DNA from 3 places in the Agrobacterium sp. 22-221-1 genome. Region 3 is predicted to be linked to each of the others. Evidence: riboswitches for the same ligand, from Rfam matches in the RefSeq annotation. Region 3 holds a riboswitch; each other region holds the start of a gene.

Region 1 (7,684 bases), on a different contig from region 3:
AAGCGCGTTCTGGCCGAAACCATCGACGGCGCGGATGTCTTCCTCGGTCTTTCCGCCGCCGGCGTGCTGAAGCCGGAACTGCTGGAGCGCATGGCGGAAAACCCGCTGATCCTCGCGCTTGCCAACCCCAATCCGGAAATCATGCCGGAGGCTGCACGTGCGGCCCGCCCGGACGCGATGATCTGCACGGGCCGTTCGGATTTCCCGAACCAGGTCAACAACGTGCTCTGCTTCCCCTATATCTTCCGCGGCGCGCTGGATTGCGGCGCGACGACGATCAACGAGGAAATGAAGATGGCCGCCGTGCAGGCCATCGCCGAGTTGGCACGCGAGGAAGTCTCCGAAGTCGCGGCAAAAGCCTATAGCGGCGAAACCCCGGTCTTCGGCCCGAACTACCTCATCCCCTCGCCCTTCGATCCGCGCCTCATCCTGCGCATTGCGCCAGCCGTTGCCCGCGCTGCCGCCGCAAGCGGCGTCGCCGCCCGGCCGATCACCGATTTCGAAGCCTATCTCGATCAGCTGAACCGTTTCGTCTGGCGCTCGGGCTTCATCATGAAGCCAGTCTTCAATGCCGCGAAAGCCGCCGAAAAGAAGCGCATCATCTTTGCCGAAGGCGAAGACGAGCGCGTGCTGCGCGCCGCCCAGGTGCTTCTGGAAGAAGGCACCGGCATCCCGATCCTCATCGGCCGTCCACAGATCATCGAAACGCGCCTGAAGCGCTTCGGCCTGCGCATCCGCCCGCATGCGGATTTCGCCGTGGTCAACCCGGAAGACGATCCGCGCTACCGCGACTATGTCGATGACTATTTCGCCCTTGTCGGCCGCGTCGGCATCAACCCGGAAGCAGCACGCACCATCGTGCGCACCAACACGACCGTCATCGGCGCGCTGTCGGTGAAGCGCGGCGAAGCGGATGCGCTGATCTGCGGCCTCGAAGGCCGTTACGACCGCCACCTGCGCGACGTCAACCAGATCATCGGCAAGCAGGAAGGCGTGCGTTCCTTCGCCGGCCTCAGCCTGCTCATCACCCAGCAGGGCGCGCTGTTCCTCACCGACACTTTCGTGAACTATGACCCGACCTCCGAGGAAGTGGCGGAAATGGCCATTCTCGCGGCCAAGGAAATCCGCCGCTTCGGCATCACGCCAAAGATCGCCCTCGCCAGCCATTCCAATTTCGGTTCGCGCGATTCCGAAAGCGCCCGCAAGATGCGCCGCGCCCTGAAGATCGTGCAGGAAGCCGCACCGGAACTGGAAGTGGATGGCGAAATGCAGGGCGGTTCGGCCCTTTCGGAAGCGCTGCGCAAGCGCGCCATGCCGAACAGCGTGCTGACCGGCGAAGCGAACCTGCTGGTCTTCCCGAACCTCGATGCCGCCAACATCACCCTCGGCGTCACCCGCACGCTGACGGAGGGCCTGCATGTCGGCCCGATCCTGCTCGGCACGGCCCTGCCCGCCCATATCCTGTCGCCCAGCGTCACCTCGCGCGGCGTCGTCAACATGGCGGCCTTTGCCGTGGTGCAGGCATCGCATCCTTCGGTGTGATAGAGGCCGCATTAACGCAATTTTGAACTGGCTGTTGCCGCCTTGCGGCAACAGCTTATGTTATCTTCCCGAAACACGGATGTCGTGAAGTATAACGCCCCTGCCACCGGCCGGGGACATCGAACGGATCGAACAATTGACCCGCCGCAGCCGCATCATCGGCCTCCTGCTTCCCCTTGTTTTCATCGCCCCGGCCGCCGCTTTTGCGGATCAGGTCTGCGATACGCTTTATGCGCAATTGCGCGAACCGCCCCGCGTCATCGGCAATACGGCCGAGGTGCGCCGTTATGCCAATGCGCTCGCCCGCCAGAACATCGTCATCCGCAAGATCAGGAACGACCTGCGCGGCTATGGCTGCTCATCCGGCAGCGTCATCGTCTATGGCAATCCCAATGCCGGTATCTGCGCCGAAATCGGCGATGCGTTGGCGGAAGCGGAAAGCGAGCGCAACGCCATCATCCGTGACCGCGACGACGCCATGGCGGCCGCGCGTAGCGACGACGGCGACATCAGGCGTCAGCGCATTCTCGCCGCCCTCGATGCGAATGGCTGCAACACCGTGCCGCAAACGGAAACGCAATTGCCACCGCCTCCGGATGTGACGCGTTATCCCGACGCGTTTCGGCAGAATGGCGACGATCCGGGACAGGCGGGGCTTTCGCCCTACCCCAACGCCGCCGCCGAGGGCGGGCTTCGCACCCTCTGCGTGCGCACCTGCGACGGCTCGTTTTTCCCCATCGCCTCCAATGCTTCGCCGCTCGATTTCCGCGCCCAGGCGGAGCAGTGCGAAAAGATGTGTCCGGGGACCGAGACGGAGCTTTATTTCCACTCCATGACGGATCAGGAAACCGCCGATATGGTGTCTGCAGAAACAGGCAAACCCTACAGGGACCTGCCAACCGCCTTCGCTTACAGAAACGCCACGGCAAAAGCGCCAAGCTGCGCCTGCAACATGGCCGCCTATCACAAGGAAATGCAAAAGCAGGAAGAGGCCGCCCGGCCGCAGCCCGAAAAACCCTATTCCGGCATCACCACCATTCCATCACCGCAAGCTGACAAGGCTGAGAAACCCGCCGAACAGCAACAGGCCGCCAAGCCGCCGGAACAGCCCGTTCCCGAACGCGACTATGACCCGAACGACAGCCGCGTCCGCGTCATAGGCCCGAAGTTCTTACCCGACCAGACGGGCCGGATCGACCTGAAGAACCCGGCATTGAAGGGTATACAGCCGCAGCAGTGACATACATCGCGGAGCGAGCGCGCTCCCCTTGCTTCTTCTCCCCGAGGGGGAGAAGTCCGCGGCAGCGGGATGAGGGGGCGGCGTCAGCGATATTCGGAGAGCTTGCCCCCTCATCCGACCCTTCGGGCCACCTTCTCCCCGGCGGGGAGAAGAAACACGCGGCAACGTCCCGCCTTATTCACAGGCCTCCGCTTCTACACCCCGCCCCAGCGGTTACGAAACACCAGTTCCTCCAGCGGCACGCGCTGCCGCCAGCCCTTCACCGCCAGTTCCGGCTCGTTATAGAGCGCATCGACACGGCCGAGGCAAAGCCAGGCGACGATTTCGATATGGTCGGGAATATCGAGAATGGTGCGAATGTCGCTATCGTGGAAAATGCTGACCCAGCCGACGCCGATGCCTTCGGCGCGCGCCGCGAGCCAGAGATTCTGGATGGCGCAGACGGTGGAATAAACATCCGTGCGCGGATTATGGGTGCGGCCCAGCACCACCTTGCCGCCGCGCGTCGGATCGCAGGTGACGCAGATGCTGAGCGGCGCCTTGCGGATGCCTTCAAGCTTGAGACTGCGATAAAGCGCCTGCTGCTCGCCCGTAAACATCGCCGCCGCCTCCTCATTGGCGCGGCTGAAGGCCACGAAGGCCGCCTGACGGATCGCGCCATCGGTGACGAGGGTGAAATTCCACGGCTGCATGAAACCGACCGAGGGCGCGGAATGGGCCGCCTTCAAAAGACGCTCCACCAGATCGTCCGGCAGCGGGTCCGGCAGGAACTGGTCGCGCACGTCGCGACGGGTCTCGATGGCACGATAAATCGCCTCGCGTTCCTCACAGGAAAACGGGCGGGCGGGCGAGAGCGCATGATCGAACGAACTGGCGCAGGGCGGATTGCTTACGGACGAATCGGCTGGCATCGTTTATCCCCAACAATGCGAAGGCCGGGCGCAAATGCGCACCCCGCCTCGACAACAACCTGCCGCCGTCCGCGCGGTTCGGTCTATCCCGTCAGGCCGGTCTTCTGACTAGGCTTCATCCGCCCTTTTCGCCTTCCCGAATTGCTCCAGTGGCTTTAAAAAAGAACGTCCGCCTCACAGCGCTGGGCACGTTCCGGTCTTTCACCGGATTCCCGATTCTCCCGCCGCAACGGCGGGCACCTGACAGGCAAGCTATGGGCAAAAAAGTTTGCGAATGCAAGCTTCTTTGCGGGCGATGCGGCGATGTGACCATGGCACCCCTCACCTCCGTCATTCCGGCCTTGAGCCGGAATCCAGCCAGCCCAAGTCCTTGGGCTGAGAGGAGTCTTTTCGCCGCGCAGACGCGCGTCGACTGGTTTCCGGCTCAAGGCCGGAATGACGGGTCCTCCTTTTACCGCATCATTCCACCGGGAAATACCTGACATAAGCGAACTCATCCCCATCCGGTGACCAGTTGGGCGAGTTCATCGTGCCCTGCCCGCCGAAAAGTTCGAACAGCGTCTCGGCATTGCCGCCATCCATATCCATCAGCCGCACCCGCACATCGAGATCGCGCGGATGATCGAAGACATCGCCGTCATAGGAAACGAACACCACCTTGTCTCCCTTGGGAGACGGGTGCGGAAACCAGTCGCCATAGAGGCTGTCGGTGATGCGCTCGACGGCGGAGCCATCCACCCGCACGCGCCAGATCTGCATCCGCCCGGTGCGGCTGGAATTGAAATAGATCCACTCACCGTCAGGCGAATAATCCGGCCCGTCATTGCGGCCTTCGCCATGGGTCAGCCGCGTCTCGGCACCGCTTGTTATATCCATCGAATAGATGTCGAAGACCTGATCGCGAATGCCGCAATAGGCAAAACCTTTCCCATCCGGCGACCAGCCATGCCAGTAAGAGGGAAGATTTTTCGTCATCAGCCGTGGCGCGCCGCCCGTCGAGGCCATGAGATAAATGGCGCTCTTGCCGAATTCCACCTTGTCGGAAATGGCGTAGCGCGAACCATCCGGCGAAATGCCGTGATCGTTGTTGCAGAGCGTCGCAAAGCCGGTATCGACCTTTTCCGGCGACGCATCACCGGCAAGGGACAGGCGGTAAAGCAGCCCTTCGCTGTTCAGCAGCAGATATTTTCCATCCGGCGACCAGTTCGGTGCTTCGAAAAGATCGGGCGTCTGCCACACCACCCGCATCTGCCGGGTGCGGATGTTGAAGATTTCGATGGAGCTGCGCATTCTGCCTCCCGGGCGTGTCCGTGTCTCGTTCAAAGCGCCCGGTGCAGACATTCCGTTTGCATCCGCCATCGCCATGATTATGATCCTAGGGCGGCAGGCACCGTCCTGCAAATTCAAACCGGAAAAAACGCCAGCGCTCCGGCACCGTCCGCGACCCTTGCCGTTTCTCCTAAAACCGAGGTTCCGCGATGAATACCATCGCCGATCACGGCATCCGCTTCGGCCGGATCGCCGCAATGCTTCCTGTCAAAAACATCGAAAAGGCCCATGATTTTTATGTCGGTGTTCTAGGCTTTGAAAAGACCTCCGAAAACGGCACCCCCGTCGGCTTCATGATCCTCAAACAGGGCAATGCCGAGCTGCACCTGACATTGCAGCCCACCCACAAGGCGGCACCCTTCAATGTGGCGCATATGATGGTGAGCGATGTCGATGCGCTGCATGCGCTCTGCAAGAGCCAGGGCTTGCGCATCATCAAGGGCCTGCAGGACAAGGATTACGGCCTGCGCGCCTTTGTGTTTGAAGACCCGGATGGCAACCGCATCGATGTGGGGCAGGTTATTTGAGATGAGCGAACGGCGCGGGGTTTTCTCCGCGCCGCTTGCTTAAACACGAAGGCTTTTTGTGGAACGAGCGCATGCCCCTTGTTTCTTCTCCCCGCCCGGGAGAAGTCCGCGGCAGCGGGATGAGGGGGCAAGGGCAGTGAGTTACGGCAGCGTTGCCCCCTCATCCGACCCTTCGGGCCACCTTCTCCCGGGCGGGGAGAAGAAACGCACGGCAACGCCGGGCAAAACATCTCCCTACCCGCGCTACCTGTTTAATCACCGATCCCGGAACCGGTTGGTGATCGGATAACGCCGGTCACGCCCAAAATTCTTCTTGGTGATCTTCACGCCCGGCGCCGATTGCCGGCGCTTGTATTCGGCGAGATAAAGCAGATGCTCCACCCGGTGCACCGTCGCCACATCATGGCCGCGCGCCAGAATTTCCTCGACCGACATTTCCTTCTCGACGAGGCATTCCAGAATATCGTCCAGCACCGGATAGGGCGGCAGCGAATCCTGGTCGGTCTGGTTGGGGCGCAATTCGGCCGAGGGCGCCTTGGAAATGATATTGGCGGGGATCACCTCGCCGGAAGGGCCGAGCGCGCCCGGCGGCACATTACCGTTGCGCCAGCTGGAAATGGCATAGACCTGCATCTTGTAGAGGTCCTTGATGGGGTTGAAACCACCATTCATGTCGCCATAAAGCGTGGCATAACCCACCGACATTTCCGACTTGTTGCCCGTCGTCACCACCATGGAGCCGAACTTGTTCGAGACGGCCATCAAAATGGTGCCGCGCGTGCGGCTCTGCAGGTTTTCCTCGGTAATGCCCTCTTCCGTGCCCTCGAAGAGATCGGAAAGCGCCGAGAGGAATCCTTCCACCGGCTCTGAAATCGGCACGATATCGTAACGGCAGCCCAGCGCCTTGGCGCAATCGGCCGCGTCCTTCAGCGATTCTTCCGATGTATAACGGTAAGGCAGCATGATGCAGCGCACCCGCTCCTCGCCCAGCGCATCGACGGCAAGGGCGGCACAGATGGCCGAATCGATGCCGCCGGAAAGGCCGAGAACCACGCTCTTGAAACCGTTCTTGTTGACGTAATCGCGGAAGCCCAGCATGCAGGCTCGATAGTCCGCCTCCTCGCCTTCGGGAATCTTCGAGAAAGGTCCGCTGTCGCAATGCCAGCCGTCTGCCGTGCGTTTCCAGTCGGTGACGGCAAGTGTGGCCTCGAACTGGCTCATCTGGAAAGCGAGCGTCGTATCGGCATTAAAGCCGAAGCTTGCGCCGTCGAACACCAGCTCGTCCTGCCCACCCAACTGGTTGGCGAAGACGAGCGGCAGGCCGCTTTCGATAACCTGCCGCAGCGCCACCTGATGGCGCACATCCAGCTTGCCGCGATAATAGGGCGAACCGTTCGGCACCAGCAGGATTTCCGCCCCGCTTTCGGCGAGCGTCTCGCAGACACCCATATCGTTCCAGATTTCCTCGCAGATCGGAATGCCGATCCTGACCCCACGGAAATTATAGGGACCGGAAATTGAGCCCTCCGAGAAAACACGCTTTTCGTCGAACTCGCCGTAATTCGGCAGGTCGATCTTGTCGCGCAGCGCGATGATCTTGCCGCCATCCAGAAGCGCCACGGAATTGTGCCGTCCCGTCTCACCCTGTCGCGGAAAACCGATGACGATGCCCGGCCCGCCATCGGCGGTTTCCGCCGCCAGCTCTTCCACGGCCTTCAAGCATGCTTTCAGGAAAGCCGGTTTCAGCACCAGATCTTCCGGCGGATAGCCGGATATGAACAGCTCGGTCAAAAGCAGAAGATCGGCACCCTGCGTCGCCGCATCGGCCCTTGCCTCGCGCGCCCTGGCGAGATTGCCCGCCACGTCGCCAACGGTGGGATTGAACTGCCCGACGGCAATCCGGAGATGGTTCTGGATATCGTGTCTGTCGCTCATGGCTTTTCAATACCGCGCCCGTGCCCGCTCCGCAACGCGGCAATTGCATGGCGGCGTCCGTTACGCTTCGGCCGCGCGCGTTCACGCTAAGGTTATCGCCGCGCCGGCCAGACTCTTCAAAGTTCATGTCGCGTTCATCGCGCTTATGTGACAGTTACATGACACTTTTGCGACACCCGATTCACCTCCCCGGATCGGCC
Region 2 (7,684 bases), on a different contig from region 3:
TCAGACCATCGGCGTGGCCGGATGGAGCCATCTTTCCAGCCGCAACGGTGCGTTGCGTTGTGCAACAAAAATAATAAATCGCGGCCCATACACGCGATTATGAACGAAAAATCGTGCAATTTCGTCAATAAAGCGTCATAATACCCGTGGAAATTGTGTTGAATGTATACCTTCAACAATATTAATTGATAATCATCGGATTTAAGAACCTCAACCGGAGGAATTTGTAATGCACGCCAAACTACCCAGCCCGATCGACGTCCATGTCGGCGCACAAATCAGAATGCGCCGCAAGTCGCTCGGCATGAGCCAGAGTGCGCTGGCCGGGCGATTGGGCATCACCTTCCAGCAGGTCCAGAAGTATGAAAAGGGCGCCAATCGCGTCGGCGCGTCCCGTCTGCAGGCCATTGCGTCGATTCTCGGCGTTGAGGTCAGCTCCCTGTTCGCCAATGCCACGCCCGATGGCGACCCGGCCAATCCGGCCCTTGGCACGATCAATGCCATGCAGACCTTCGTGGCCTCGAATGAAGGCTTTTCGCTCAACCAGGCCTTTTCGCGCATCAAGAGCGCCGCCGTGCGCAGAAGCATCGTCGCTCTCGTGACATCGCTCGCCGCGACTGAAGCGGCGGAAAATGCCGCCGCGCCGGCGGACAAAAACGACGATTGACGCAGGTGTGACGCTCGCGTGACGCTCGATGTGGTCGAAAATGAACAACGCAACATTATCGCGTTTTCATACTGTCGACTGTCGAGAGGGAATCATGGCGGCGTCTACCACAGCTATACTTGAACAGGACAATGCAGACGAGATTCTGGCGCTCGGGCGGATGGTTTCCTATCTTTGCCAGCGCTCGAAATCTCTGGAACTGGGCATGTCGACCTATTTCCTGGAGATGGCATTGTTGTCGCTGGCCCAGGACATCAATCAGCAGGGTCTGCCGCCGGTAAGCGCAGAGCTGAATGTCGGCGTCTTCGCACAGGCCGACCTGCATTGAGCGCTTTCGCAACGGCGTAAATCCGCCGGGATTGAGCGTTTCCACACCGATCTCCAGTCGTAGGCCCGGAAACGTTCATCTGCCTGTCCGGCTGGCTCCATCCTCCCGGAGAGGCATTCATATGCCCTCCCCCACATTTTCCCGGCGGAAGCCATGATGGAGGCCCGGTTCTCGCCGGGCCTCCATTCATATCAGAGCACCGCGCGGCGAAGCTTGGCAGCGGCGGCGACCATGTTGACCAGGGCCGGCCTGACCTCTTCCCATTTACGCGTCTTCAGGCCGCAATCCGGATTGATCCAGAGCTGCCGGTCGTCAAGCCGCTCTCGCGCCAGCGCCAGAAGATCGACCATTTCTCCAACCGCCGGCACACGCGGGGAATGGATGTCGTAAACGCCGGGACCGATCTGGTTCGGGTATTTGTAGGTCCGAAACGCATCCAGCAATTCCATCTTCGAACGCGAGGTCTCGATGGAGATCACGTCGGCGTCCATGGCAGCAATGGCATCGATGATCTGGTTGAATTCGGAATAGCACATATGGGTGTGAACCTGTGTGCGGTCGCCCACACCGCTGGAGCAAATGCGGAAGCATTCCACCGCCCAGCCGAGATAATCCTGCCAATGCCGGTGCCGAAGCGGCAGTCCTTCGCGAAGAGCTGCCTCATCGATCTGGATCATCTGCGCACCGGCCGCTTCGAGATCATTGACCTCATCGCGGATGGCGAGCGCGATCTGGCGGCATGTCAGGCTTCTGGCGATATCGTCGCGGACGAAGGACCAGTTGAGGATCGTCACCGGCCCGGTCAGCATGCCCTTGACGGGTTTGTCGGTGAGCGACTGCGAATATTCCCACCAGCGAACCGTCATCGCTTTCGGACGCGACACGTCGCCGAAAATAATGGGTGGACGCACATAACGCGAGCCGTAACTCTGCACCCATGCATGCTGGGTGAAAGCGAAACCGGAAAGCTGTTCGCCGAAATATTGCACCATGTCATTGCGCTCGAACTCGCCATGCACGAGAACGTCGAGACCGATTTCCTCCTGCCAGCGAATGGTCATTTCGGTTTCCTTCTGCAGGAATTTTTCATATTGCGCATCCGTCAGCGCGCCCTTGGAATGCGCCGATCTGGCCTTGCGCACCTCCGGCGTCTGCGGGAAGGAGCCGATGGTCGTCGTCGGGAAAAGCGGCAGCGCAATGGCCTGCGACTGCACTTTCTGCCGCTCGGCAAACGGGCTCACCCGCTTCCTGTCGGCCTCGCCAATCGTCGCGATACGCTTCTGCACGGCGGCGTCCGTCACCTTCGGCGAGGATGCACGCGCGGCAACGGCCTTGGAGGCAGCCTCCAGTTCCGTCGCGACAGCAGCCTTGCCCTCACCGAGAGCCCTGCCAAGCGTGGCAAGTTCGCCGAGCTTCTGGGTGGCGAAGGAAAGCCAGCTTTTCAGATCGGCATCGAGGCCGGTTTCCAGTTCGAGATCGACCGGGACATGCAGCAGCGAGCAGGACGGCGCGATCTGAAACGCCGCCGCACCGCGTGCCGCGATCACCGGTTCCAATCGGGTAATAATTGCAGCGAGATCAGCGCGCCAGATGTTGCGGCCGTCGATGACACCCAGCGACAGGACGCGATTTCCCGGCAAAGCCTTCAACACCGCCTCCAGCGCATCGGGTGCTCGCACCAGATCGATATGAAGGCCCGCGACCGGAAGCGCTGCGACGGCTTCGAGATTATCCTCAAGCCCACCGAAATAGGTGGCGAGCAAGATTTTCAAATCCGGCGCGGCCTTCGACAAAGCCCGATAGGCTATAGCCAGCGCGTGCCGCTCCCCCTCGGAAAGATCGAGCACGGCGACCGGCTCGTCGATCTGCACCCAGTCGGCACCGGCCGCTCGCAGGCGACGCAGCAGCTCTTCATAGATGGGCAGCAACCTTGCCAGCAGATCGAGAGGCTTGAAGGCTGCCTCGCGCGCCTTGGCAAGCTTCAGGAACGTGACCGGGCCGAGAATGACCGGACGCGTATGGATGCCGAGCGCCTTCGCCTCAAGGAAGTGGTCGACCGGCTTTTGCGAGGTGAGCACGAAATGCTGATCCTCTGAAACCTCCGGCACCATGTAGTGATAGTTGGTGTCGAACCATTTGGTCATTTCCAGCGCCGGAACGCCCTGACCATGATGCGAATGTCCTTCATGCCCATGGCCGCAGCCTGCATGCCCTTCGCTCTGGCTGCCGCGCGCCATGGCGAAATAGTTGGAGAGGGAAACATCCCCACCCGCCCATCCATAAAGGGATGGAATGGCGCCCACCATCACGGCCGTATCGAGGACATGATCGTAGAGGGAGAAATCGTTGGACGGGATATGGGTAATCCCCTTCTCACGCTGAAGCGCCCAGTTTTCGGCACGCAGCCGGGCAGCGGTTTCGAGCAGTTCCGTCTCGGAAATCTTGCCGGACCAGAAGCCTTCAAGCGCGAACTTCAGTTCGCGATGGCGTCCGATCCTCGGAAAACCGAGCGATGCGACTGGAATGGTCTTGTCTGGCATTGTCATACCCCATTTGGTTGTGGGGGCATGGGTAAAGCGGACGCGTGCAGGCCCGGCCTTTGCCGGACCATTGCAGCAACCACCGGGACACCCCGCCCGTGGACGTTATTTTGTCCTGGCAGGTCTCCTGGCTTACGGGTCGTCGCCTTTGTCCGTCTTCCCGGGGGTTACCCAGTGACGTGTTGGACAAAGGCTCGCCGCTTACAGTTGCGGGGGCAGCTCCGGTCTTGCCGATCGTCGGCGCACCGGATTCCCTCTTAGCTCCAGGATTGAAATAATCAGGCCCGGAGAACCATGACACCCGCATTTCTCACCACGGGCGTCACGATGTCAATAGACATAAAGAAATCTTTATATCTTTATTTCACCTAATTCAGAGCGCGACCGCACCCGGCCCCGGCACCGCACCGGCCGGCACCTTGCCCAGAATGATCATGCCAAGCACTTCGTCCTTGGTGACATCCTGCGTGCGGGCATGGCCCACCACCTTTCCGTTCTTCATCACGAAAACCCTGTCGGCCAGATCGAAGACATCGTGAATATCGTGGCTGATGAGGAAGATGCCGATGCCCTGCCGTTTCAGCTCCTTGACGAGATCGCCCACCTGCGCCGTTTCCTGCGGCCCGAGTGCGGCCGTCGGCTCGTCCATGATGAGGATGCGGGCATCGAACAGAATGGCGCGGGCGATGGCGACAGACTGCCGCTGGCCGCCGGATAACGCCTTCACCGGTTCCTTGAACCGCCGGAAATTGGGGTTGAGACGCCCCATCACCTCGCGGGCCGAGGCTTCCATGGCGACATCGTCAAGCGTGCCCCATTTCGTCTTCAGCTCGCGACCGAGATAAAGATTGGCGGCCGCATCGACATTGTCGGCCACGGCGAGCGTCTGGTAGATGGTCTCGATACCGTATTTCTTGGCGTCGCGGGGATTGCGGATATCCGCATCCTCGCCATTGATGAGGATATCGCCGCCATCGCGCCGGTATGCGCCGGAGAGAATTTTGATAAGGGTCGATTTGCCCGCGCCATTGTGGCCGAGAAGGGCGACCACCTCACCGGGGAAAAGATCGACAGAGGCGTTTTCCACCGCGTGGATGCCGCCGAAGGAAATGGAAATATTGCGCATTTCCACGAGGGGCGTGACTTGGTCCGTCATAGGAGTTCTCCTCGGTTCTTACTTGGCGCGGGCGCGGTAGATGGTGTCGAGCCAGACGGCGACGACCAGAACCACACCAACGACGATGCGCTGGAAGGGCGTATCGATGCCCACCAGCACCATGCCGGATTGCAGCGACTGCATGACGAGCGCGCCGAGCATCGCGCCCGCTATGGTTCCGACACCGCCGGCAAGCGAGGTGCCGCCGATGACGGCCGCCGCGATGGTGTAAAGCTCGTCCAGCTCGCCCTGGGCATTGGTGGCCGCGTTGAGGCGGGCGGTCGAGATGGCCGCCGCGATGGCGCACAGAACGCCCATCAGCGTGAAGATTTTCACCGTCACCCAGCGGGTCTTGATGCCGGCGAGTTCGGCCGCTTCCGGATTGCCGCCGATGGCGAAGACATAACGCCCGAAACGCAGTCGCGTGGCGATGAAGGTCATGACCGCACCCACGGCAAGCGCCATCAGCACCGGAATGGCGATGCCATGCGAAATGAACAGACCGCCTTCAGGCCAGGCGATGCCATTGGCATCGGCATAGTTGCGGGCGATGTTGACCGGCCATGGGTAGCTGTTGACCACCGCCACGAAACCGATGACGACGAGGCAACCGAGCGCGGCCAGAAAATATTCCGCCCAGACGGGCCGCAACGGAAAGCCGAAACGGCGGCGCTGATGGCGGGAGTTCAGGATGACCGCAATGATGGCGACGCAGGCGATGACCGCGGCGATCCAGCTCCATGTCGCGCCGATCGAACCGCTGGTGCCGCCGCCCATCAGGCGGAAGGTTGAATCCATCGGCGCCACGGTGCGGCCGCTGGTGATGAACCATGTGCCGCCGCGCCAGACCAGCAGACCGCCAAGCGTGACGATGAAGGACGGCACGTTGAGGAAGGCGATGATGGAGCCCTGCAACATGCCGATGGCGCCGCCGACGAGAATGCCGACCATAAGCGTGACGATCCATGTCGCCCAATGTTCGAAGCCGAGGATCTGCGGCAGGATTTCCGCCTGCATGACACCCATGATCATGCCGGAAAAACCGAGGATCGACCCGACCGAAAGGTCGATATTGCGGGTGACGATGACGAGCACCATGCCGGTCGCCATGACGGCCACGGACGCGGTCTGCACGGAGAGGTTCCAGAGGTTTCGCGGCGTCAGGAACAGCCCGCCGGACAGGATATGAAATCCGATCCAGATCAGAAGAAGCGCGCCGACCATGCCGAGCAGCCTGGTATCCAGCTCGGTGGCGTTGATGAAGCGCGTTATCGAGCCTGTTTTTTCCGTCTTTTGCGACGTTGTGGAATTGGATTGGGTCATATCGGCCATGAACTGCCGGTGCTCCTCACATCTTAGAGCGTTTTCGCTTTCCCTGAAACGCGAAAACGCTCCAAATCTTTGTTCTGGCGCATTTCCGAACGGAAAACCGGGGCCCACTTTTCCTGGAAATGCTCTAAAGGCGCCGCGCCATGAACCATGGCGCAGCGCCCGAACCGGGACCTATTCGATCAATCGCAGGCTTTGACGGTTCCGGCCTTCACACCCTGGCAGGCCGTTTCCTTCTTGATCCAGCCGGCATCGATGACGACGTTCAGATTGTCCTTGGTGATGGCGATCGGCTTCAGGAAGACCGACTGCATCGTGACCTTCTTCGGGCCGCCATCAAAGGCCGTGACGCCCTTGATCTCCGTCATTTTCTTGCCGCCGGCCAGTTCCAGCGCGATACCGGCCGCTTCCTTGCCGAGTTCACGGCTGTCCTTCCAGACCGACACCGTCTGCGTGCCGAGCGCGACGCGGTTCAGCGCGGCGAAATCGGCATCCTGACCGGAAACGGGAACCGAACCGGCCATGCCCTGCGCGGCGAGAGCGGCGATTGCACCGCCAGCCGTGCCGTCATTCGAGGCGACGACCGCATCGACCTTATTGTTATTCTTGGTCAGGAACTGTTCCATGTTCTTCTGGGCATTTTCCGGCTTCCAGCCATCGGTATAGGCTTCGCCGACATTCTTGATCTTGCCTCCGTCAATGGCCGCCTTCAGCACTTCCTGCTGACCGGCGAACAGGAAGTCCGCATTCGGATCGGAAGAAGAGCCCTTGATGAAGACGTAATTGCCTTCGGGCTTCACCTTGAAGACTTCGGCAGCCTGCAGACGGCCGACTTCCTTGTTATCGAAGGTGATGTAGAAGGCGTTCTGGTTTTCGATCAGGCGGTCGTAACCCACGACCGGAATGCCCTCGGCAACGGCCTTTTCAACGGCTGGGCCAATCGCGTCGCTGTCCTGCGCCAGAATGATCAGCGCGTTGGCGCCCTGCGAGATCAGCGATTCCACGTCGGTCAGCTGCTTTGCGGCGGATGATTGCGCATCGGCGGAGATGTATTTCGCGCCGGCCTTGTCGAGCGCCGCCTTGATGGCTGCCTCATCCGTTTTCCAGCGTTCTTCCTGGAAATTCGACCAGGAAACGCCGACGACGAGATCAGCGGCCATGGCGGCAGTGTGCAGTGAAACGAGTACGGCTGTACCCGCCAAAAGCTTGGCAAAAGAATTCATGATGTCCTCCCGGTAAGGGCGAAGCCTGCACCTCCATGCAGGAAAAACGCCCGGAAAAAGCTGCCGGTCTCTGTGGTTTCACAATTTTCTCGACAGTCGAGAAAATTAATGTCAGAGATTCCCCATGCTGTCAACAACGGCTGCGGGCAGCATCCGGGTGCCTTGATCTTCGCTCTGGCATGCGCCATCAGAGTGGATCAGCACGACAGGAAAAAGGCCGTTCAGGGAGCATGCCCCAGCCCATGTCCGCCATTGCAAGTACGGAACTGGTGCGCCAGAAAAACAGCCTGTCGGTGATGGCGGCGCTGCGCCTGCACGGCAGCCTTTCCCATACCGACATGTCGTCCTTCACCGGGCTTGCCTCCGCAACCGTCTCCGCCATCACCACCGAGCTTGAGCGGGCCGGGCTCATTTTGCGGAAAGAGCAGCTAGCCACCGCCG
Region 3 (7,684 bases):
CCGGGTCGCCGCGAAAGCGATTGACGATGAAACCTTCGATCATCGCCGCGTCTTCAGCTTCGAGCACGACTTTGGTGCCGACGAGGCTGGCGATGACGCCGCCCCGGTCGATATCGCCGATCAGGATCACAGGCGCGTCCGCAGCTCTCGCAAAACCCATATTGGCGATGTCATTGGCACGCAGGTTGATTTCTGAGGCGCTGCCCGCGCCTTCCACCAGCACCAGATCGGCCTGTTGTTTCAGGCGGTTGAAGCTTTCGAGCACGCGCGGCATCAGCCCGGCCTTCATGTGCTGATAATCGGCCGCTTTGGCATTTCCGGCGATCTTGCCCTGCACCACCACCTGTGCGCCGGTCTCGCTCTGTGGCTTCAGGAGCACCGGGTTCATGTGCACGGAAAGCGGCACGCCCGCCGCCCGTGCCTGCAGCGCCTGCGCGCGGCCAATCTCGCCGCCATCGGCGGTGACCGCCGCATTGTTCGACATGTTCTGCGGTTTGAACGGCATGACGGACAGGCCGCGCTTGACGAAGGCACGGGCAAGGCCGGCCACCATCAGCGATTTGCCGACATCCGAGCCGGTTCCCTGAAACATCAGCACACGTGCAGCCATGTCAGAATTCTATCCCCGCCTGCGCCTTCACGCCCGCCTTGAAGTGATGTTTCACGAGGGTCATTTCCGTCACCATATCAGCCGCGTCGATGAGCGGTTGCTTGGCGTTGCGGCCGGTAACGATGACATGCAGATCGGGCCTGCGGCTAGAAAGCGTTTCGACCACCTCTTCCAGCGGCAGGTAATCGTAACGGAGCGCGATATTCAGCTCATCGAGGATCAGCAGGCCGATGGTCTCGTCGGCCATCAGTACCTTGGCTTCTTCCCAGGCCTTTGCCGCCGCTGCGACGTCGCGTTTCAAATCCTGTGTGTCCCAGGTGAACCCTTCGCCCATGGTGCGCCACACGACCCTGTCGCCGAACAAAGTCAGCGCCTGCTGTTCTCCCGTCGACCATGCGCCCTTGATGAATTGAACGACACCGACCCGCCGCCCGGTGCCGAGCATGCGCAGGGCAAGACCGAAAGCGGCGGTGGATTTGCCCTTGCCCGGGCCGGTATTGATCATCAGCAGACCTTTTTCGATGGTCTTTTCCGCAACCTCGGCGTCCTGCACCGTCTTGCGGTTGACCATTTTCTGCCGGTGACGTTCGGCTTCGCTGTCGCTGATGTCGCGTGTCATCGCGTTTTCCTTTTCATCCAGCGGTGCGGGACCCGGTGCCCCCGCCGTTCGGAGCGGCGACTATACCCAATTTGCCGCACCCGGCAATGTGCGGGCCACAGGGCCGCGGCATTGACCCTCACGCCCGTTCAGCCTAAGGGTAACGGACTGACGGTCTTTTCCCGGCAACGGGAAAAGCTAAGAGGGAACACGGTTCCAGCCCGACTACCGGGTCATTCCGTGGCTGCCCCCGCAACTGTAAGCGGTAAGCCCGCACCGTAAAGCCACTGGACACCTCAACGGGTTCGGGAAGGCGGTGTCAGGGTGTAAAGCCGCGAGCCAGGAGACCTGCCGTTTCAGGAAAAACGTCTGCCGGGCGGGGTGCTCCGGTCAGTCGGTTAGATCGAACATCCGGTTTGCGCCTGTCCGCTTACCGTATTCGACATCCGCACCCCCGAGATTTTTTTGCAAGGCGCGGGAAACGATACGGTTTGGATATTTCAGCGACATCTTCATGTGCAGGCGGAAACACGCAGGACGAAACGGCGTCCGGCGTGACCGTCTTCGTTTGCAGAAGCTGTCGCGATGAAGCCGACCCCAATGCCGAACCGCGCCCCGGCTCACGCCTCGCCGATGCCGTCATCGCAAAGGCGGAGGAAACGGGTGTCACCGTTCGTTCCGTCAACTGCCTCGCCAATTGCAAGCGCGGGCTTAGCGCCGTGCTGCGCAGCACCGATGGCTGGTCCTATGTTTTTGGCGGGCTGACAATAAGTGACGCGGAAGATTTGCTGACCGGCGCGCGGCTGCTGGCTGCCGCCCCCGACGGTTTGATGCCCTGGCGCGGCCGCCCCGAACCCTTAAAGCGCGGCATGGTGGCGCGCATTCCCCCATTCGATTTTACCGAGGAGAGATCATGAGCACCCTTCTGGACCGCGTTCCCTGCACCATCGTCACCGGCTTTCTGGGGGCTGGCAAAACCACGTTGCTGCGCGGCCTTCTCGAAAAGCTGGACGGCAAGCGGCTGGCGATCATCGTCAACGAATTCGGCGATATCGGCATCGATGGCGAGATTCTCAAAGGTTGCGGTATTGAAAGCTGCCCGGAAGAAAACATCGTCGAACTGGCCAATGGCTGCATCTGCTGCACGGTGGCGGATGATTTCCAGCCCGCCATCGAACAGATTCTGAGCCGCCAGCCGAAGGTGGAGCATATCCTCATCGAAACCTCGGGCCTCGCCCTGCCGAAGCCGCTGGTGCAGGCCTTCCAGTGGCCGGCGATCAAGAGCCGCGTGACGGTGGATGCCGTCGTGGCCGTGGTGGATGGCGCTGCCCTTGCCGAAGGGCAGGTGGCGCACGACATGGAAGCACTCGCGGCCCAACGGGCCAATGACGAGGCGCTCGATCACGATGACCCGGTCGAAGAGGTTTTCGAGGATCAGGTCGCCTGCGCCGATCTTATCGTGCTGACCAAGGCCGATCTTCTTGACGATGCCGGCCTGGACAGGGCCAAGGCGCATGTTCTCGAACATCTGCCGAAGGCGGCAAAGATCGTCGTGGCTTCCAATGGCGCCATCGACCCCGCCGTGCTGATCGGTCTTGGCCTTGCGGTGGAAGAGGATATCGAAAACCGCCGTACCCATCATGACGGTGAACTCGACCACGAGCATGACGATTTCGACAGTTTCGTCATCGATCTGCCGGCCGTGACCGATCCGGAAGCGCTGGCAGCCCGTATCGCCGAGACGGCGGCTGCGGAAAATGTCCTGCGCATCAAGGGCTTCATCGAGGTTTCCGCAAAGCCGATGCGCCTGCAGGTGCAGGCTGTCGGCAGCCGTGTCAACCATTATTACGACCGCCCTTGGGCTGCGGGTGAGGAACGCCGCAGCCGCCTCGTCGTCATCGGCGAAAAGGGCATCAACCGCGAAAAGATCGAACAGATGCTGGCCGCCTGACGATGCACATTCTCGCCACCACATCCTCGTCTCTGGACGACCTGATCGAGCCGGTTGATCTCAACCAGCCCCGGTCGGATGTGGTGGTACTGTCTTTTTCGGCAAGCGATCTGGCCGGGCTGGAACAGGCTTGGCGGCGAACAGAGGGTGCGCTCCCCTCCCTGTCAGCCGCCAACCTCTCCGAGCTTCGACATCCCATGTCGGTCGATCTCTGGATCGAAAAGACGGCGGAACATGCCAGGGTTATTCTTATCCGAATTCTCGGCGGTGCGGAACGCTGGCGTTACGGTGTCGATCAGCTTTCCATTCTTGCACGCAGGCGCGGCATCAAGCTTCTGCTTTTGCCGGGTGAGTGCAGCGAAAGGGACGAGAAACTCGAAGCGGCCTCGACCGTCGATCGGCGGACTTTGGCCTCGGTCCTCTCCTTCTTTCGCGAGGGCGGGCAGGAGAATATGGACCGGCTTGCCCTTGGTCTCGCCGCTCTTGCAAGGGGTGAGGCATGGCCGGATATTGAAGCCGAACCGCTGCCGAAAGCCGGTTTCTACCGGCCCGGCAGGGGCGTTGTGGATAGGGCGGAAGCTTGCGCGGGTTTTCCCGACGGTGCGTCCCTTCTGCCCATCCTCTTTTACCGTTCCATGCTTCTGGCGGCAGATGCCGCACCGGTGGACGCGCTTTTCGAGGCGCTCTCGCAGCGCGGTTTTGCACCCTTGCCGATTTTTGTCAGTGGCCTGAAGGATGGCGAGGCGCTCCGTTTTCTCGAAACGGTGCTGCCCGATCTGAAGCCCGCCGCCATCATTGCCGCCACCGCCTTCGCCAGCCAGACGGATGAAAACGGCGCAACGCTGTTCGACCGTCTCGGCGTGCCGGTGTTTCAGGTGGTGATGGCGACGACGCGGCGGGACGGATGGGCGGAAAATGCGCGCGGTCTCAATCCCGCCGATCTTGCCATGCATGTCGTCCTGCCGGAACTGGATGGCCGGATTCTCGCCGGTGCAATCTCGTTCAAACAGGCGCGCATGGATGGCGGCGCGAGTTTGCTCAATGTACCCGAGGCTGATCGCGTCGAGCAGGTGGCAAATCGCATTGCCTCTTTCCTGCGGCTGAGGAATGCCCTTCCGCGGGATCGCCGCATCGTCATTCTGATGCCGGATTATCCCGGTGCGGCGCCCGGGCGAACCGGTTATGCCGTCGGTCTCGATGTGCCGCAAAGCGTTCTCGAAATGATGCAGGATCTCGCCGGGGCCGGTTATACGGTCAAGGATATTCCTAAGACCGCGCGGGCGCTGCTCGACTGTGTCGAACAGCAGGAAGCGGCAATTGATCTTTCCACCTACGAGGCTTTTTTCTCCGCCTTGCCCTCGGCATCTGCCGGGTCCGTGAACGCGACATGGGGTGTGGCAACCGATGACGATGCACTCGTCGATGGCGCATTCCGGTTCCGCGCCGCCCGTTTCGGCGAAGTGTTCGTGGCGCTAGCGCCGGACAGGGGCCGCAATGAGGATCGTCGGGTGGACTACCACGACCCTGCCCTGCCACCGCGTCACGCGCTTGTTGCCTTCGGTGCATGGATGCAGCGGATTGCGGGTGCGCATGCCATCGTGCATGTTGGCGCGCACGGCACGCTGGAATGGCTGCCCGGCAAAACGGTGGCGCTTTCCCGCAATTGTTTTCCCGAAATCGTCACCGGCTCGCTGCCGGTGGTCTATCCGTTCATCGTTTCCAATCCGGGCGAGGCGGCGGTCGCCAAGCGGCGAATTGCGGCTGTGACCATCGGCCATGTCCCGCCGGTGCTGGTCAATGCCGGGCTTTCGCCGGAACAGTCGGCGCTGGAGCAGCTGGTCGATGAATATGCGCAGGCGGATGGGCTGGATCGCCGCCGGCGTGACCGGCTGGCGAAACTGATCGTCGAAAAGGCGCTGGAGACCGGGCTTGCGGCGGAAGCGGGCGTGGCTGCGAAAGATGATGCCGATGCGGCCCTCTCACGCATCGACGCCTTTCTCTGTGACCTCAAGGATTTCGCCATCAAGGATGGCCAGCATGTTTTTGGTCGCTGTGCAAAAGACGAGACCGATCTTCTGAGGCTCGAAAGCGCTAAATCGGAAAAAGCTGCCCTGCTTGCCGCGCTCGATGGCCGGCATATCGTCCCCGGCCCTTCCGGTGCACCTGCGCGCGGGCGGCTCGATGTGCTGCCCACGGGCCGCAATCTCTATGCCGCCGATCCGCGCACCATGCCGACGCCGACGGCGTTCGAGCTGGGCCGCATGGCGGGCGAAGAAGTGCTGCGCCATCATCTGCAGTCCCATGGCGACTGGCCGAAACATCTGGTTTTCGATCTGTGGGGCAGCGCCAGCCTGCGCAATGGCGGTGAGGATGTGGCGCAGGCGCTGCATCTGATGGGGGCGAGACCGATCCACGACCTCGCGACCGGCCGGGTCACCGGCATCGAGGTGCTGCCGCCAGCGAGCCTGGGGCGGCCGCGTGTCGACGTCACCTTTCGCATTTCCGGCCTGTTCCGCGACATGTTCCCGGCACTGATCGCGCTTCTCGACGCCGCCGCCAAGGCCGTCGCGCGGCGGGAGGAGGCGCCGGGCGACAATCCGCTTGCGGAAGAGGCCGCCACGCTTGGGCATATTCCGGCGCGTATTTTCGGCTCCGCGCCCGGCACCTATGGTGCCGGCATCGAAGAAAAGCTTGCCAGCGGGAAATGGGACGAACGCGAGGAGCTGGGGCAGGCCTATCTCGATGCGGCGAGCCACGCTTTCGGCGGTGCGGACGGGCTGGAGATTTTCGAAGATACCGGTTTTGTGGAGCTGGTCAGGCGCGCCGATCTTCTGGTTCATACCGGGGACGATCCGGGCCGCGACCTTCTGGACGGTTCTTCGGATGTCGCCTTCATCGGCGGTTTTTCCGCCGCGAAGGCTGTGCTTGGCGGCGTCGCCGATATTGTTGCGCTGGATACGACAGATCCGGCGCGCCCGCGTGCAAGGTCGATGACGCAGGCGCTGACGCGGGTGGTGCGTGCGCGTGCCGTCAATCCCCGCTTCATTGCCGGTCAGATGCGGCACGGTCCGCGCGGGGCGGCGGAATTCCTCGAGACGGTGGACCGGTTGATCGGCTTTGCCGAAACCACCCATGCGGTGTCCTCCTCGTTGATCGAGGCGCTTTACGATGCCTATTTCGGCAATGAGGATGTGCGCGATTTCATCCTGCGGGAAAACCCGAAAGCGGCGCAGGTGATGGCCGAACGCTTTTTATCCGCTCGCCGTCGCGGGCTGTGGCACAGCCGCCGCAACGCGGTGGATGCGGAACTTGAAATGCTGATCCTGCCGCGCCCCCAAAGGGTGGAGGCGTGATGATGGCCGTTGCCGATCCCGTTCAGCCATTTGGCCGCCGTGGTCTCTGCCCGGCCCTGTCCGCTCCCATGCGCACCGGTGACGGTTTTTTGTCGCGGATCGCTTTCGAGGCGGATATCGACCCGCGCGACATGGTGGTGCTTTGTCAGCTTGCCGAGCGGCATGGCAACGGATTGATCGACATTACTGCACGCGGCAGCCTGCAATTTCGCGGTCTGACGCCGGAAAGCGCCCGTGCTCTGGAAAAAGACGTTCTGGCGCTGGATTTGCCGTTGCGTGCGGGGCTCGCGGTCGAGACTTCGCCTCTCGCCGGTCGGGATGACGCGGAGATTGCCGATGGTTTCCCTCTTGCCGAGGAGATTCGAAAAGAAGCCGACAGGCTCGTTCTCCATGAACAGCTTGCCGCTAAAATGTCTGTCGTCATTGATGGCGGCGGGCGCCTCTCCATGGAAGATTTTCTGGCGGATATTCGCCTGAAAGCTGTGTCGCTTGATGGGCGGACCGTCTGGCGATTGCTCGTGGGTGGGCCGGAAAGTAAGTCGCTGAATGCCGGATTGGTCGAGACGGACATAGCGGCGGGTGTCGTCCTATCGCTGCTCGTCTATCTGGCCGGCGAAGGGCCGCTTGCCCGTGGCCGCGATCTGGACCATTCGACGATAAAAGCGATCTGCGGTGATCGCCTGCTGGATCGGGTGATTGTTGATGACGCCAGGGCGGCTTTTGCGTCTCTCGGACTGATGATGACGGGAAAGGATCGCTTCGCCATTGCTGTCGCACCTGCTTTCGGGCAAATCCAGGCCTACGATTTGTCGCATCTCTGCGAACGGGCCGGTACCCTCGGCATCACGGCCCTGCGGCCGGCACCAAACCATAGCCTGCTATTCTTTGGATCGTCATCTGTCTGCGGCGGATTGCTTGAGATTGCAAGGGCGGCCGGTTTCATCACGACGGCAGGTGACGCGCGCTCTTCCATTGCCGCCTGTTCCGGCGCGCCGGGCTGCGCTTCGGCTTTTCTTCCCACCCATGAGTTGGCCGCCTTTGCGTCTGAGGAATGCGCCTCGTTGCTGGATGGCTCCTTCACGCTGCATATTTCCGGCTGCGGCAAAGGTTGCGCGCACCCCGCGCCGTCGCTTCTCACTTTTTCCGGCACCGCCGATGGCCTGGCCTTTTCG

The links. Region 3 has a riboswitch for cobalamin ahead of ACQZ5N_RS08680 (DUF1636 family protein). Riboswitches for the same ligand answer to the same signal wherever they lie in the genome.
Region 1: it holds a riboswitch for cobalamin, as region 3 does, so the genes downstream of both, bluB (5,6-dimethylbenzimidazole synthase) here and ACQZ5N_RS08680 (DUF1636 family protein) in region 3, are expected to answer to the same signal.
Region 2: it holds a riboswitch for cobalamin, as region 3 does, so the genes downstream of both, metE (5-methyltetrahydropteroyltriglutamate--homocysteine S-methyltransferase) here and ACQZ5N_RS08680 (DUF1636 family protein) in region 3, are expected to answer to the same signal.

The regions. Positions count from the first base shown of each region.
Region 1 covers NZ_JBNWCL010000025.1:1,996-9,679, forward strand. Annotated here, with positions in the region: gene ACQZ5N_RS24350 (NADP-dependent malic enzyme) at 1-1,542, shown strand, start outside; gene ACQZ5N_RS24355 (DUF2865 domain-containing protein) at 1,679-2,782, shown strand; gene bluB (5,6-dimethylbenzimidazole synthase) at 2,977-3,693, opposite strand; cobalamin riboswitch at 3,771-3,952, opposite strand; gene ACQZ5N_RS24365 (TolB family protein) at 4,153-4,983, opposite strand; gene ACQZ5N_RS24370 (glyoxalase superfamily protein) at 5,172-5,549, shown strand; gene ACQZ5N_RS24375 (NAD+ synthase) at 5,805-7,484, opposite strand.
Region 2 covers NZ_JBNWCL010000003.1:333,406-341,089, reverse strand. Annotated here, with positions in the region: gene ACQZ5N_RS07295 (hypothetical protein) at 1-103, shown strand, start outside; gene ACQZ5N_RS07290 (helix-turn-helix domain-containing protein) at 230-667, shown strand; gene ACQZ5N_RS07285 (hypothetical protein) at 762-995, shown strand; gene metE (5-methyltetrahydropteroyltriglutamate--homocysteine S-methyltransferase) at 1,187-3,535, opposite strand; cobalamin riboswitch at 3,636-3,847, opposite strand; gene ACQZ5N_RS07275 (ATP-binding cassette domain-containing protein) at 3,909-4,691, opposite strand; gene ACQZ5N_RS07270 (sugar ABC transporter permease) at 4,710-6,023, opposite strand; gene xylF (D-xylose ABC transporter substrate-binding protein) at 6,203-7,243, opposite strand; gene ACQZ5N_RS07260 (ROK family protein) at 7,486-7,684, shown strand, end outside.
Region 3 covers NZ_JBNWCL010000004.1:272,697-280,380, reverse strand. Annotated here, with positions in the region: gene ACQZ5N_RS08690 (cobyric acid synthase) at 1-610, opposite strand, end outside; gene cobO (cob(I)yrinic acid a,c-diamide adenosyltransferase) at 612-1,229, opposite strand; cobalamin riboswitch at 1,364-1,578, shown strand; gene ACQZ5N_RS08680 (DUF1636 family protein) at 1,700-2,125, shown strand; gene cobW (cobalamin biosynthesis protein CobW) at 2,122-3,159, shown strand; gene cobN (cobaltochelatase subunit CobN) at 3,162-6,512, shown strand; gene cobG (precorrin-3B synthase) at 6,512-7,684, shown strand, end outside.